Regions from separate parts of the Peribacillus sp. N1 genome, predicted to be linked through region 2. Evidence: predicted binding sites of a transcription regulator. Region 2 holds the regulator's gene; each other region holds the start of a gene.
What was found. Region 2 encodes LexA, which represses DNA repair genes until DNA is damaged. Its sites were predicted from a motif close to CGAACATATGTTCG; they were not measured.
Positions count from the first base shown of each region.

Region 1: the regulator LexA is predicted to act here: its motif matches at 2,477-2,490, upstream of ACYP5M_RS14385 (DNA endonuclease).
Region 3: the regulator LexA is predicted to act here: its motif matches at 2,016-2,029, upstream of ACYP5M_RS07875 (Y-family DNA polymerase).

Region 1 is NZ_BAAHZO010000003.1:295,445-300,707, reverse strand. Features, by position in the region: gene ACYP5M_RS14390 (flagellin N-terminal helical domain-containing protein) at 1-1,076, shown strand, start outside; gene ACYP5M_RS14385 (DNA endonuclease) at 1,563-2,375, opposite strand; gene flaG (flagellar protein FlaG) at 2,583-2,945, shown strand; gene ACYP5M_RS14375 (flagellar hook-associated protein 2) at 2,960-4,471, shown strand; gene fliS (flagellar export chaperone FliS) at 4,496-4,897, shown strand; gene ACYP5M_RS14365 (flagellar protein FliT) at 4,897-5,241, shown strand.
Region 2 is NZ_BAAHZO010000001.1:229,828-235,090, reverse strand. Features, by position in the region: gene tkt (transketolase) at 1-76, opposite strand, end outside; gene ACYP5M_RS01105 (DUF896 domain-containing protein) at 308-541, opposite strand; gene ACYP5M_RS01100 (YneB family resolvase-like protein) at 607-1,263, opposite strand; gene yneA (cell division suppressor protein YneA) at 1,283-1,594, opposite strand; gene lexA (transcriptional repressor LexA) at 1,750-2,373, shown strand; gene ACYP5M_RS01085 (glucosaminidase domain-containing protein) at 2,579-3,193, opposite strand; gene ACYP5M_RS01080 (hypothetical protein) at 3,558-3,845, shown strand; gene ACYP5M_RS01075 (esterase/lipase family protein) at 4,226-5,263, opposite strand, start outside.
Region 3 is NZ_BAAHZO010000001.1:1,634,722-1,639,984, forward strand. Features, by position in the region: gene ACYP5M_RS07865 (iron-sulfur cluster biosynthesis family protein) at 1-134, opposite strand, end outside; gene ACYP5M_RS07870 (YolD-like family protein) at 344-676, opposite strand; gene ACYP5M_RS07875 (Y-family DNA polymerase) at 703-1,962, opposite strand; gene ACYP5M_RS07880 (C40 family peptidase) at 2,375-3,034, shown strand; gene ACYP5M_RS07885 (DUF3221 domain-containing protein) at 3,085-3,612, opposite strand; gene ACYP5M_RS07890 (SDR family NAD(P)-dependent oxidoreductase) at 3,770-4,561, opposite strand; gene ACYP5M_RS07895 (MBL fold metallo-hydrolase) at 4,585-5,263, opposite strand, start outside.

The DNA of each region.
Region 1 (5,263 bases), on a different contig from region 2:
TGCGTGGACAAATCCGCGGATTGGACCAAGCTTCCCGTAACTCACAGGATGCCATCTCATTGATCCAAACTGCTGAAGGTGCATTAAACGAAACGACTGACATTCTTCAACGTATGCGTGAACTTGCTACACAAGCATCAACGGATACTAATACAACTAGTGACCGTGGAGAAATACAAAAGGAAATGGATTCATTAACATCTGAAATCAACCGTATCGGTAATACTACTGAATTCAATACTCAGAAACTATTGAATGGTTCTAAGGATTCTGATACAAAACTTTCTACTGCTAGCTTGACTGGTTCAGGGGCGGCAGGTGCTGTTACAACTGGCGGTACATTAAGTCTTAAAATCGATGGGAAAGATGTCGATGTTACAATCGGAGATGGTGATGCAGCTGCTGATATAGTGACTGCTATTAATACTGCAGCAAATACTGCACTTGGAACAACTGGTGAAGAGTATGCGTCCCTTGATGGTGATGGTGCTTTAAAGCTTGATACCTTAACTGCTGGCGCTAAAGGTTCCGTTGAAATAGTTGGTGCATCTGCTGGTACTGCTTTAGCTGATTTAAAAATAAGTAGTTCTTCTTCTACGGGTACTGATGCTGGCGCAGGTCTTCAATTCCAAATCGGTGCAAATGAAAACCAAAGTCTGACACTTGAAATCGATGACATGCGTGCTAGTAATCTAGGATTAACTGGTATTGGTGATGGATTCACTGCAACTACAAATGTAAGCAATGGTACAGATTCTAAAGGCGTTGAATCCGGTCTGGATGTTTCTAATGCTAAAAATGCATCTGCAGCAATCACAGTTATTCAATCTGCAATTGACACTGTATCAGCTGAACGTTCTAAACTAGGTGCTAACCAAAACCGATTAGAGCATACGATCAACAACTTAGGTACTTCTTCTGAAAACCTGACTGCTGCTGAATCACGTGTTCGTGATACAGATATGGCTAAGACTATGATGGAGCAAACTAAAAACTCTATCTTGGCGCAAGCATCTCAAGCAATGCTAGCTCAAGCAAATTCCGCACCTCAAGGAGTTTTACAACTTCTGAGGTAAATTTGAAGGGCGTTTTATCCAGTAATGGATAAAATTATGACTGGGTGAATTGCTGGAACTTCCTAAAGCTGCATCAACCACAACGTAACTGGAAACGGTAAGCGTGATGGTCTGAAAATGATGGAGATGACATAATGGATAATCAGCAGCCAAGCTCCTTTGAGGAAACTCTGGAGAAGGTTCAACGACTAGGATATACAGTCTAAGGTGAAAGCTATGGCAATGAAATCCGTAGGGTGGCAAAAGCCATTCGAAGTGCCCAGCCCCTTATAAGATAAGGGTGAAGATATAGTCTGTTCTATGATCGAAAGACATAGTCGCAAAGCAAGCGAACCAACAACCACAAGGAGTTTTACAACTTCTTCGTTAATTTTAGATTACCTGAAAGAGACTCTAGTTTTACTAGAGTCTCTTTTTTTATCGAAAAATATAAAGGATCGGTTAGATTAACATTATTTAGCTCCAAAATACTATCACGTTTTGGCGTTAGTTTAGTTTTTTTATTTCTTGCCATTTATAAGTAACGGACCAATAACTTCTTTTTAGCATCTTTGCAATTTCATTTGTTGTATAACCATTTTCTTTAAGTTGTCTTAGTAATTTAATTTCATCTGGAGAATAGGGTTTAGAGCGATCTGAACTGCTGGTAAGAATCGTGTAATCAGGATACTTAGATTTCCACCTGAGTATTTCTTTTTGATTTCGGAATTCCCAAGAGGTTTTATATAACATGGAAGAACAAGTTTTTGCTACAGGTTCGATTAGTTCGAGGAAACGAAAAGTTTCTTTAACAGAAGTAGTTTTTAGAATATATCCATATCCATCTTTACGAGAGCTCAGCTTTAAGGATAAATGATATGTGGTAAATATATGTTCTTTTAGTTTCTCTAATTCGTCTTTAGGATAACATTGAAGGTAAAGGTAAATATGCGGTGTGAGGTAAATAATTTTTTTATTATGATTTACCCTGTATGAGATGCTTAAAGAGCCATCATCCATGTATAGAATAGTTAGGAAATGTGGTAAAATGCAATGTTTCAATAATGTGAAGGGGAGATGTTTAGTTCCATCATCACTGTAAAAGTGTGGGAATAAATTGGTGAATAATTCTAAAGAAGCGGAACGGACACATTGGCTTGCCGGAGTGATATATAATAATCCATCAAAAAAGGAAATTTTCCATTTTCGATAATCTCCCTGAGATGTGCCGTAGTGCTCCCGGTAGCTGTTGTTCTTTCTCCTGCTATTTTTATAAATTTTCGTGATTTCATCGTCACTTATAATGCTGGCATATAATATATTTTTCTGGATTTCAGTAAGATTAATTATGAAAACCTCCTTATATAAGAGTGTAAGCTCATCTTCTTAATCCCATTTTATAATGTTATCCCCTCCGATAGCGAATGTTTGTTCTCTATTTAATAATAAATCCTTTGTATGTACACTGTAAAGTTCCATTTCGGAACCGATATAAAAAGTAAAGATATCATATTGGGGGCTATTTAGATGCTGGAGAGTTTGTCCACAAATATCCTTTCCTCACAACTTAGAACAGCAATCTCGGAAGGAATCAGTTCATTTTATCAGCGGGAAATGAATACGCTAGCCTATTCGGAGCAAAGTGTGGAATCTACTGATATGCCATCAAAAGAAAATGTGCAGGAAATGGTGGATAGTTTGAACACCTTCCTGAATCCGAAACATACGGCGGTTCGTTTTGAATATCATGAGAAGCTGAATGAGTACTATGTCAAGGTAGTGGATGATGTAACGGATGAGACGATCAGGGAAATTCCCCCGAAGAAGTTATTGGACTTCTATGCGGCAATGACGGAGTTTGTCGGCATAATGGTGGATGAAAAAATATAAGCGGGTGATCAATTTTGGTACGAATCAGTGGTTTAGCAAGCGGGATGGACATTGATGAATTAGTTAAGAGCATGATGCAGGCAGAACGGGTGCCATTGGATAAACTGACACAGAAAAAGCAGTATTCCGAGTGGCAGCGCGATGATTACCGTTCGATAAATACAGCTTTATCAGAATTGGATACGCTCATTCGTGATGGAATTGGGAAGCAGTCTTCCTTCATTAAAAAGAAGGTGACGGTATCGAATCCAGATGCTGTATCAGTGAGAAATGTGAATTCGACCAGTGATTTTTCCGGGAATATAAAAGTGAATGGACTTGCCAAGGCAGCAACCATGACAAGTACAGAAAAAACAGCTGTTACCGACCCCAAAAAGAAACTATCGGAATTGGGAATCACGACTCCTCAAGATATTACGATACTGTCCATCAATAAGGATGGCGGTTTTGATACGGAAGTAAAAGATGGCGCAACAGTGGAAAAACCGTACACTCTTACCCTTAATGCGGACGATACGTTAGAAAGTGTAATAAATAAAATTAATGCAAACTCGGGAGTGACTCTATTTTTCGATGAAACGTCCCAGAAGTTTTCCATCACTGCTAAAAATACAGGTGATATAAAAGATCGGCCTGAAATTGAGTTAGGGAGTACCGGAGATTTCTTCAATGTGCTAAAAATGAGCAGTAACAATGAAGGAACTGGCGGCACAATAGGGGAAAATGCATCGATTACTTATAATGGACTGGACATTTCCCGGCCTTCGAATACGTTTCAGATTAATGGAGCGGAAATAACGGTAAAGCAAAAAACGACGGATACAGTCACATTCTCATCAACAGCTGATGTGGATGCCATCCTGGACACGATCACTCAGTTTGTGAATAAATACAATGATGTCATTAAAAAGGTTCAAGATAAAACGGGTGAAGCTAAATATCGCTCCTTTACCCCGCTTACCTCTGAGCAAAAGAAGGCAATGACCGAGGATGAAGTGAAGCTGTGGGAAGAAAAAGCGAAGAGCGGAACGTTAAAAAGCGATTCGACGTTAAAAAGCCTCCTGATCACAATGAGGTCATCCCTATACACCTCGGTGGATGGGATCACAGGAAAAAACAATCTCAGCAGTTTGGGGATCACCACCACCAAAAATTATTTGGAGGGCGGTAAATTAACGATTGATGAGGACAAGCTCCGGGCAGCCATTAGTGAGGATCCGAATGCGATTTATGATATGTTCATGGCCAATGGGCCAGAAAAGAGCGACAAAGGCCTCGCGCGCCGGTTAAGGGATGATATAGAATCATCAATGAAGGCGATTACTGAAAAAGCCGGAAAGGCCGGATTTGTTAATAACAATTTTACAATCGGAAAATTGGTTGATGGGCTGAATAAGAAGATTTCAACATTTGAGGCAAAGCTAACGAAATTGGAATCGCGCTATTACAACCAGTTCACGGCGATGGAAAAAGCGATTCAAAAGGCAAACAGCCAAAGTGCATCGTTAGCTTCTTATTTTAGTTAAGGTAAGTCGGAAAGGAAGTTAAATATGGCAATAAATAATCCTTATCAATCGTATCAGCAAAATTCAGTCAACACAGCATCCCCGGGAGAGCTTACATTAATGCTTTATAATGGCTGTTTGAAGTTCATCATGCTTGGGAAGAAGGCCATTGAAGCAGGAAATATCGAAGCGAAGAATACGAACATCATCAAGGCGCAAAATATCATCCGCGAATTGATGGTGACGCTGAATATGGATGCGGATGTATCCAAAGCTATGATGAGTCTATATGATTTCATGAACCGGCGTCTGATAGAAGCGAATATGAAAAATGATGTTTCTACCTTGGAAGAAGTGGAGGGCCTTGTTACTGAGTTCCGGAATACTTGGAAGGAAGTAATTCAAATCAATCGGAAAAAACAATTTACCCAAAGCGGTCAAGTGTAATGGTGATTAGGACCTTTCATGATTTGACTGTTGAATTACTTGCCGTTCTGGAAAATCACACGATTACAGAGCGTGATGATAAAATAGAAAGGATCACAAAGCTGATCGATCAGCGAGATGGACTTCTTTCTCGAATCAAACCGCCTTTTACTGCAGAAGAGCAGCAGCTGGGACGTGCAGCACTGTTGCTCAACCAAAAGGTCGATCACTTGCTGAAGCTCCAAAAGCAGGAGATAAAGCGGGATATCCAGGAAATAAACAAGAAGAAACGATCATCTAATAAATACACGAACCCGTATGAAAGTCTATCAGTGGATGGTGTGTTCTATGATAAAAGAAATTGATTATACGACCGTTTGGATTCCA
Region 2 (5,263 bases):
AATTAGCCTTTTCAATTGCATCAATTGATAATGTACGAATCGTATTGATAGAAAGTGCATCTAATTTATCTAACATATTGTAAAAACATCCCTTCCTGTAATGTACCTCTTTATATTATAGTGACAAGCATAATATCACAACTAAAATCACTATTTACTGCCTCAATATTGCAATTTTCTATAATAACAGAAGTCCCCTATTTAGATTAAACTAAATAGGAGAATACATACATGCATGCACTCCCTTTTTACTCCTAAATGCTAACAGGATACTCAAGCGGAATGTTTTATCAGAAGGATCCAAGCATTAATGTAAGTTTCTTTTTTCTTTTATATTTTTTATCTTTTGAGGAGTGACGTCATTACCTTCTGGATCAACGACCTTCACATGCTCCAACGTATCAGTCATGGACTTTCTGAATGTTTCCAAATACTCACTTCTCAATTGGGTTTGCTCTTTCGCCTCAACTTCCGTCAAACCTTCAGCCTTCGCCTTTTTAGAAAGTTCATTAATACGGGCTATTTTTTCTTTTGATAACATAATTTCGCTCCTTCATAATCTCCGGATATTGTCATGGTATTAAAAAAAAAGCGAAATTACAAGTTCTAAGATTTACTTTCATTTGTATTCAGTTGATGTTCGAGAAAACGCCTGTTCACAGTAGCCTTTGAAACATTGTATCCAAAGCCCCTTAAAGTGGCTGCGATTTCTGCGAATGTCAATCCATTGGCCCGAAGTTTAATAATTTCTTCAATAGGGATTTCCATACGGTCCCTTCCAGTGGAATTCCTTTGATTCTGAAGGTTTTTTTGAGGACGGTATCCTTTTTCAACGGCTCTTATCATCCCGCGCTTTATTTTAAGATTATGTAGTTTCCTTTGGTATTCTTCTACAATACCGACTATCTGGATGACCATGGCATCCGAATCCGATAACTCAAGCTCCCCGTCATGTGAGAGTGTATAAATTTTAACATTTTCTTTAAGGATGACATGGAAAAGGGCTATTTTGGCATTCCCTCTTCCCAGCCTTGTTTCATCCTGGATTAATAGTACTTCAGCTTCTTTAGTTTTAAATAGTTCGAGCATGTCAAAAATGCCATCCCGATTCAACTCATAACCACTTGCCTGCTCTTTTATTATGGATATAACTTCAACATCCATCTTTTCTGCCAATTTGACTAACTCATCTTCCTGCCTTGCCAATGATGTTTCCTGTGACTCTTTTTCTGTGCTGACCCTACAATAGATTACCGCCTTCATAATACCCTACCTTCACTGCTTACTGCTCACTGGCCAAATTCTGGACAAGTTCTTCCCCTTTAACCGGTATGACGATGACTTGACCAGGTTTAATTGTATCCGCCCTGACACCATTATGCTCTTCTATCCAACCAATGAATTCTTTTTTTGTCAAATTTGCTTCTTCGTATTCTTCGGCGATTCCCCATAGGGTATCACCTTCACTTACTTCTATAGAAAGGAAATCCTTTTTTGGATCATTGTTCAATGTACAAGAGAATAAAATTGAAAAGATGAATACTGATCCCGCTAATAGAATCGTATAAATATAATTTTTGTATAATTTTTTCATAAATATCCCTCCAAAGCGAATGTTCGTTCGTGTTTTATGGTCAAATTATAATACGAACGTTTGTTTCAGTCAACAACAAAATTCGAACTTATGTTTGTATAGAATTGGGGGCCATGCTATAATGTAGCAAAGAACATTGGGGAAGAGGTGCACATATGACTAAACTATCAAAAAGGCAGCAAGATATTCTTGATTTCATTAAAGAAGAAGTTCGCCAAAAAGGGTATCCACCTTCCGTACGGGAGATTGGTGAAGCAGTGGGACTTGCTTCAAGTTCAACAGTACACGGGCATTTATCACGCCTGGAAAGCAAAGGCCTGATTAGACGTGACCCAACCAAGCCAAGGGCCATTGAAATAATGAATTTGGAGGAAGCGAACAATATTCCCAAAGTCAATGTCGTGAACGTGCCGTTACTTGGAAAAGTAACAGCGGGAATGCCGATAACGGCCATTGAGAACATAGAAGAATACTTTCCGCTTCCCGAAAGCATGGTTCCACATGATGACCATGTATTCATGCTGGAAATCATGGGTGAAAGTATGATCGAAGCAGGAATTCATGATGGGGATTATGTCATCGTGAAACAACAAAGCAATGCCAATAATGGAGATATCGTCGTGGCCATGACGGAAGATGATGAAGCCACTGTAAAACGATTCTTTAAGGAACCGGATTACATAAGGCTTCAGCCTGAGAACTCGAATATGGAACCAATTATTTTACGAGATGTTTCGATACTTGGAAAAGTAATAGGCTTATATAGACAAATACACTAAAAGCGCTAACCGCGCTTTTTTTGTTTGTTTAATCTATGTCCCGAATTCTCTCAATATGCATATGGAATTTTAATAGAATCAAGTTTTCATGGGAATTTAAACATCCTTAATTACGAACGGAAGTATACGATCGCCTAATATGTACTTTGGTAACACTCTGATTACAATAAAAAAGAGAGCTTTAACTACCGCTCCCAGTTAAAATTCACTTCACTCGTAATCTTTGGTTCACTTTAATTAGGTTAAGATCTACCAAGCCGTTCCACTGTTGAATCTGCACTTGTGTAGAACCGTATGCTTTTGCAAGCGCAGAGACGGTATCCCCTTTTTGGACAATATGATAAACCTCTTCTATACTTGCATCATATTTTGTTAAATCGCTTGTTTCGATAAGGTTCACCAGTTTTTCAATATAGTTGGGATCCGAGGCGTACCCAGCATCGAAAATTGCTTTGAGTGCTTTTCTGTAATCTTTTTCTCCAATGACAGCCGTATAAAGACTTCTATTCCATGAAGTCCCCTTTGCATATAAATTGGCAAGATCTCTAAGACTTTCTTCCCAAGATGGGTATTTTCTGAATTTGTTCCATACTTGAACGGGTACGCCATTGACATATTCCATTGTCTGAATGATGACAGACTCACCCTTGAAGTCACCTTTTGTACCGAATATATTTTTTCCTTTGCTTGCTAATAAACTTGTCCCATATCCACTCTCCAAACAAGCTTGTGCAATGACAACAGAAGGTAATATTTTAAATTCCTGTTGAATTTTCTGGGCATAGGGAGCAATTTCCTTAATAAATGTTTCCTTGCTCATTAGAACCTCCCATCAATGGTTTTACTTTATTTTTCACTGTTCATCTTCATTCTTATCGTATTCTCATCTATTAAAAAGGTTACGGCCAGTCCCATACAAAAGGTTCTGATGTTTGGCTAATTGTTTTTATTATAGATTTCTTACCTAGAGTTGCCTGCTTCGAGTATTATTTATCCATTTCCCTACCAAACAGGAAAAGCCGTCAATCCATTTAATTAAATGGATTGACGGCTTTTCCTATTGAACACTGAAAATCTTCAAAACTTGTTCGTTAATTTTAAATTTGTAATTATTTATTTTTGTATAAAACCTTGATGAAAAACAAAAACTATTTTTAAAAACTTCATTTCAAGGTGGTGAAATCATGGACTACCCAACCGTCCATACAAACTTCTGGGATGCAGTGATAGCCATTCCTACCATCATGATTCTTACTCAACTTATTAAGGTCATGTTTCATATTCATCCAAAATTCGTCCCTACCATCGCTTTGGGTCTTGGCTTGTTCATTTCCATTTTCATCAGTCATCGTCATCACTTGGTTTCAGGAATTTTCATGGGCTGGTTTTATGGCTATGCAAGCATAGGCAATTATGCTGCACTCAAAACTGGTATTTTGTCTTATAGAGAATCCTACAAAAAGACGGATTAAATCTATTCTTGTTGCCTAGCTGAAATTCATCAATCTTTTTATTGCTAGATGACCTTACTAGCTTTATTTCCCATCGAACACCATTAATTTAATCGCTGTATTAGTAATTACAAACTGGCTGAATCCTTTGGCTAAAACAAACCACCCATGTTAGCACCACATTACATCAAAAAACCCTTTTCAATTAAGAGAAGGGATTTTTTTGTCGGGAAAAGTGGGTTATTATGTTTTTTACACTCCTGCCGAGGCGGCTTGGTAGGATCGGCGGAAAGGGAGCGGATTTCTGTATTCAACAGGATCTATTTTTCAAGAAAAGATTGGAGGCAAACTTCGAATTTGTCTACAGTCTGATACCCTCTCAAAGAAGAGAATGCATTTCACTATTTCTCAATATAGACCGAACGAATCAGTGTCCGGGTTCTTTCAGTACCATCCACATTTTTTTCCTTGACATCTATTGTTACATTATAAACCCCTGACTTAGGTACTTCCGGAAGTGTGCCAGTAAAATTTTCTGTATCCATTGCCTTAATTGAGCTTTTTTCACTAATTTCATTACCTGTTTCATCTATTAGATGAACCAAAAATGTTGTGCTGATTGGCCTTTTTTTATCATGCATTGGGTTCTTTATTAAAAATTTCGCATCTTTTTGCTTAACTTTACCAGCCATACTTAATGTAATGGGATTCTTTTCGTTAAATTGTGCTGTGAACAGGTAGGCGTCTTTTGGCGATTTAGTCTTCATACGCACTTTCCAATCACCAATTTCAAGGTTGTTTCTATTGAATGATTGGACGGTTGCACCATTAAAAAAGGAAGTTTCGTTTTTGGCTGAATGAACCATTAAGGAAGGTGAATACTTTTTATTGGATGGAGAAATCATTTCAACCTCGACATCATTTGATGCTGTATATATGTTTATATTGCCTGGGGCTGATTCATTTACATGGAAGCTTAGTTCGATCCAGACATTTTGTTTCAGGACATCACCCAGAACGGTTTGAGCGAGTGCGGTGGTAATGACATCATCTTCAACCCGTTCTTTATAATTGACATTATATTCATGGATTCCAGCGGTGGAGGTGCTTCTTAAATATGGTTCAATTCTTGAAAATACAGCTGAGCCGACTCGTATATTGTCGTGATCAAAGTTGGGATCTGAAAATAAATGTGTTGCATAGGGTATTTTTGTACTCCATACATTCACTAGACCATCATTTTCCCCATATGAAGATAAATATTGTCCACCCATTGATAAGGCTGATAGAACCGGGCCTCTGTTCATGCCTGCCACAGTGAAATACATGTTTTTACGAGAATTAACATGGTTATCCGTGACCGAACGAAATTCAGCCATTTTACCAACTTGTAAAGAATAAGTTCCCTCATCTTTTTGACCTAATAGGGAACCAAGCCA
Region 3 (5,263 bases), 1.4 Mb from region 2:
CACCATAGCGCGGTCACACCGCTTACCACGCAGCCACAGCCATCAGTATCATATTTCAACTGTAAATATCCTTCTTGTCCCTGTACCTTATCGGCCATTTTCTCAGCCGCTGTTTCCGTCCATTCAATATACATGATTGCACGCCTCCCGATGTTTCCCCCATTATAAACGATAAATACGCTTCTGTTAAAGAAACTGCCTTCCTTTGCAAGCTTCAGCCGACACGAAAATCACTTTCTTCATTGACCGTGCTAACAAATGCCGATTCTCATACTCCTCCGTGATACCTTTCATCACGATGCCGTTTTGAAAGGCTGTCCCTTGGGAACAGCCCTTCCGCTCATCATTCCATTATCCTTACATCCGCGATATCGGAAAGCCTGATATAGTGAGCCTGCTGAAACCGATCGACGATATGAAGCTTTTGGGTGAGCTCATTATAATAATGGATCCTGCCGATTAACAGCTGATACCGGTTGCCTTCATAATGAGCAATCGTGACATCCTTTCTTTCCTCCATCGCTTCCCTCATTACCGCATTCATTTCTTCCAGTTGCTGCTCATCCAGGATGCGTTTCGTTTCATAGCCATCCTCCACCACCCAATCCCGAAGCATCTTCACATGCTCCGGCAACATCATCGATGTCCATTTGATACGGCCGCGATCACGTATCATTCTTTTCCCTCCCTTCAAAGTCAACCTTACGCCTTATGACCACCAAGCAGCTTGCTTCGGTAAACGGCTGTACCTGCTTCTGTATACGAAACGGCACGCAATAACGATTTGGCTCCATATTTATGGCGGATTCGATCAACCGTGTAACTCAATTCCCGCTTCTTCCAGCGCGAAGCATCGAATAAAGTCAGCTGCATTTCGTTATCATCCACAATATTCGAGAGCCTGACCTCTATGCTCCGAACCGTTTTTTGCTTATAGTTCTCATGAAAAAGCTCCAGGCAAACTTTATATAGCTCCATCGTAATGTTGGTCGGTTCGCTAATTGAACGCGAACGTTGGAAACCTCCGCCGAACTCATCCTTGCTGTAACCAATGCTTAGGCTCACCGTCCTTCCTGCCTTGCGATGGGTGCGTGCCCTTCTTCCAACTTCTTCGCAAATTTCCAGCATGACCTGCTTTACCTCATGCTCCTCCTTATAATCCCGCAGCAGGATTTGACTTTTGCCGAAGCTTACCTGCCCTTCGATGATCGCTGCCCCCATATCGGATAAATCTATTCCCCAAGCATGGTGGTAAAGCTGATTGCCCATAATTCCAAACTTCGCTTCAAGTAATTCAAGATCATAATTGGCAAGCTGTCCAACCGTAAATATTCCCATTCCATGAAGGGTTTTTTCTACGCGCCTGCCGATCCCCCACATTTCACGAAGCGGGGAAATCGGCCAAAGTTTGCTTGGCACATCCTCATACTTCCATTCTGCAATCCCATTATGTTTGGCTTCCAAATCAAGGCAAAGTTTTGCCATAAGCATGTTCGGTCCAATTCCAATGGCACAGGGGAGCTGTAATTCCCGTTCGATTTCATCCTTTATCTTTTCAGCTATCATCCGGGCATCTCCCCATAAAGAAGCGGCACCATCGACTTTCACAAAACTTTCGTCCACACTATATACGTGAATCGCTTCTTTGGGCACATAACGGTTGAACAAGCGAGTGATTTCCGTCGAAACCCTTAAATAGGTCGCCATTTTAGGTTCAACGACGACAATCCTCGGATCATTCGGGATCTCAAACATCCGCGAACCTGTCTTGATGCCAAATTCCTTCTTCATCTTTGGAGAAGCCGCAAGCACAATGCTCCCTGTCCTCTTCAAATCACCAACCACCGCCAGATAACAATTAAGCGGGTCCAGACCAAGCATGACCGCTGAACAGCTTGCATAAAAACTTTTCATATCGATACACATAATTGATTGTTTCGGCATCGTCCCATAATCCATCACTTCTCACCCTAACAAGAATATACGTTCGCTTTTATTATATTCATAACTTTAACCGAATATACGTTCTTATTCAATGGAAGTTTTCATACAAATTTCTACTTTTTAATGTAATTTCCTTGAAAAATATAATAGATACTAAAAATGGTTAAAATACCATATTTAAACTTAATACCCAAATAGTTTTTTAAAAAAGAATCAATTCGTAGCTTGAATAATTTTCAATGGATCCTTATACTTAGTTTTTTTAATTTTTTTCACCCTTTTCAACAGTCTTTCGTCTATTTTAAATTTAGTCTTACTACTCATTTTTTGTAATAAAACTGTAACCAAAATTATGTCTAATTGTCATAATGGTATTGTAGGATAATATTGTTAAGAATATAGAGAGATAGATAGAGAGGAAATGAAAATTATGAAGAAATGGATCGCTTCAGCTGCTGTTGCTTCTGCCATGATGCTAACCCCGCTGCAAGCCTTTGCAAATATTGGAGATCAAACCCTCAGACCCGGAATGACACATAGTGATGTCAAACAACTACAACAACTTTTAAAAACCAAAGGTTATTTCACATATTCAGGTTCACTGACTACATATTACGGCACCTATTCTGTATCAGCAGTAAAAAAATTCCAAAAAGCTAAAGGGCTGACTGCCGACGGAATTGCGGGCCGTAACACATTTAATAAGCTTGGTGTTTATAAGGTCAATAATACAAGCTTGATCAGCTATGCAAAAACCTTAATAGGCAAACCCTACAAATGGGGCGGAACAACACCAACTGGATTTGACTGCTCAGGCTTCGTCTATTACGTATTCCAGAAATCACAAGGAATCACCTTACCGCGTACAACATCCTTGCTTTATTCCAATACAGGTTTAAAAGTATCTTCACCAGCTAAGGGTGACCTTGTATTCTTTGATACTTCTTCTGGAAGAACAGGGGTATCCCATGTTGGTATCTATATCGGAAATGGTCAATTCATCAGTGCTACTTCTTCTAAAGGAATAACCATCACGGATATGGATAATTCTTATTGGAAACCAAAATATTTAGGTGCGAAAACTTTATAAAATCCCATAAAACAACCGGACAGAATTCATAGTGATTCAGCCCGGTTGTTTTATTTTATATATAATATTTCATCCGTTAAATCCTCAACTGTCACCATGAATGAAGCGTCCAAGTTGGAACGGTTCATCATTTCGATATTATAAACATGCTCTGACGGTAAATGGACGACTTCGAGAACCATGAATCGCTGACTTTCCGCTTTACTGACATGATTGAGGGCAGCAGTGACCGCCCTTTGTTCGGCCAAGCTTTTTACATCCGTCAAAACAAGAATCAGTTCCGCTTCCGCTTTCCCAGGAAATGATTTCTTCACCCCGCCCCGGTGCCATGGTTTCACTTTCATCCCGATTTCCAGGTCGGAATAATCGAGAGCGTTACCATGTTGATCTTGAATGGATGTATCAGTGGTCACCTTATAATACGTCCTTTTAATCAAAATCCTTTTATCGTCAAGATCCGTAATGAAACCTTCTTCCCCCTTACCGACGGCATCATCCCTGTTCCAATCAGGGGATTGACAGCTACCCAGAATAAAGGCAACGAATATGGATATATAAAGGTTTACAATCCTCTTCATACAAATCCCTCCTACTAGAAATAGACGGATCCCCCATGAAATAGTTACCAATTCATATGAAAACTTCGGTTATTTCAAAAAAGGGGAATGTCATCGACATTCCCCTTTTGCCTATTATATTAGACCATCTTTCGCCTTGTCCGACATCGAAAGTTGCTTACTTTTTAAAAAATGCTTTTTTTCCTAATGTTTCGGTGATTTTTGGAAACATGTTATACCATTTCCCAGCAAAATTCATCCAGCCAGGGAGATTGATTTCCCTCTTATTGGTCAGCATCGCCGCTACGATTTTAGCAGCGACATCTCCAGGCTTAAGCATGAATTTTTCAACATTTTTTAAATATGTACCTGATTCATCGGCAATGTTAAAGAAATTCGTTTCTATGGGGCCAGGATTAACGGTGGTCACAAAAACATGATCTTCCATCAGCTCAAGCCGAAGTGCGTTTGAATAGCCAAGAACCGCGAACTTAGTCGATGAGTACAATGTTGATTTAGGAGTGGCGATTTTACCGGCCTGTGAAGCGATATTGATGATATGCCCCGATTTTCTCTGCTTCATATACGGAAGAACCTGCTTTGTGCAGGCCATCAATCCAATGACGTTGACAGCAAACATTGCTTTCGTTTCATTTAATTCCGTATCCTGCGCTTCTTTAAACGTGCCGAAACCGGCATTGTTGACCAACACATCCACTTCACCTATTTGCGCATGAATGTCATTAAATACATTTGCCACCTGATCAGTGTCTGCCACGTCAAGCTTATAGGCATATGCATCAATTCCATATCGGGTGATCAATTCATTCCTTAGCTGTAGTAATTTATCCATACTTCTGGCCAAGAGGACGAGACGCCCCCCCTGCTTTGCACTTTGAATGGCAACTTCCTTGCCAATCCCTCCGGAAGCTCCAGTAATAACAATGACTTTGCCTTGCAACTTATTCAAAAAAGTGAGCCTCCTTGCGAACATTAAGCGATTGAATACAGAATGACCCCTGATTGAATTTCTGTTTCGACTTCACCCAAGTCTTCTAAATAGTCCAGCTGACCGACCGTTTCCGAAAGTGTCAGGCCCACTTCCTGAAGGTATACTTTCGGAAACAACTGCTGACATACTTCAAAGACCGATAAAGGCTTATCTTGAAGCATGCTTTTCACCTGCATGGCACGGTTATGCTGCCGCTCGAATCTATAGTGAATCAAGTCGGCAACCGCATCTCCATCCACTTCAGATCCATGTCCGGAGTAAACGGTGGATATGGAAAAATCCAATAATTTCTGAAGTGATGCATTATACTGCAGTAACGGACGAGGCCTCATGCCCCCGGGAAGTAAAGGTGGTTCCATTAATGGATTAGGTGAAATCTTGGCAAGCAAATGATCGCCAACGATCATGACCCCGTCACTTTCGCGGTAAAAGGATAAATGGCTTTGCGCATGCCCTGGAGTCTCGATCACTTTCCAGCCTGGAAGACCAGGGAGCTCATCTCCCTCAGCCAAATATCCATTCAGCTTCCGTTCACTAAGGAAACTGATTTCGTCGCGATTGTGGATCAGTTTATTTTTCAGCTCTTCTGCCACTCCGAACTTTGCGGCATAATCAAGGAAAAAACGATTATGGATTTCTAGGAATTCATCACTGATGGTC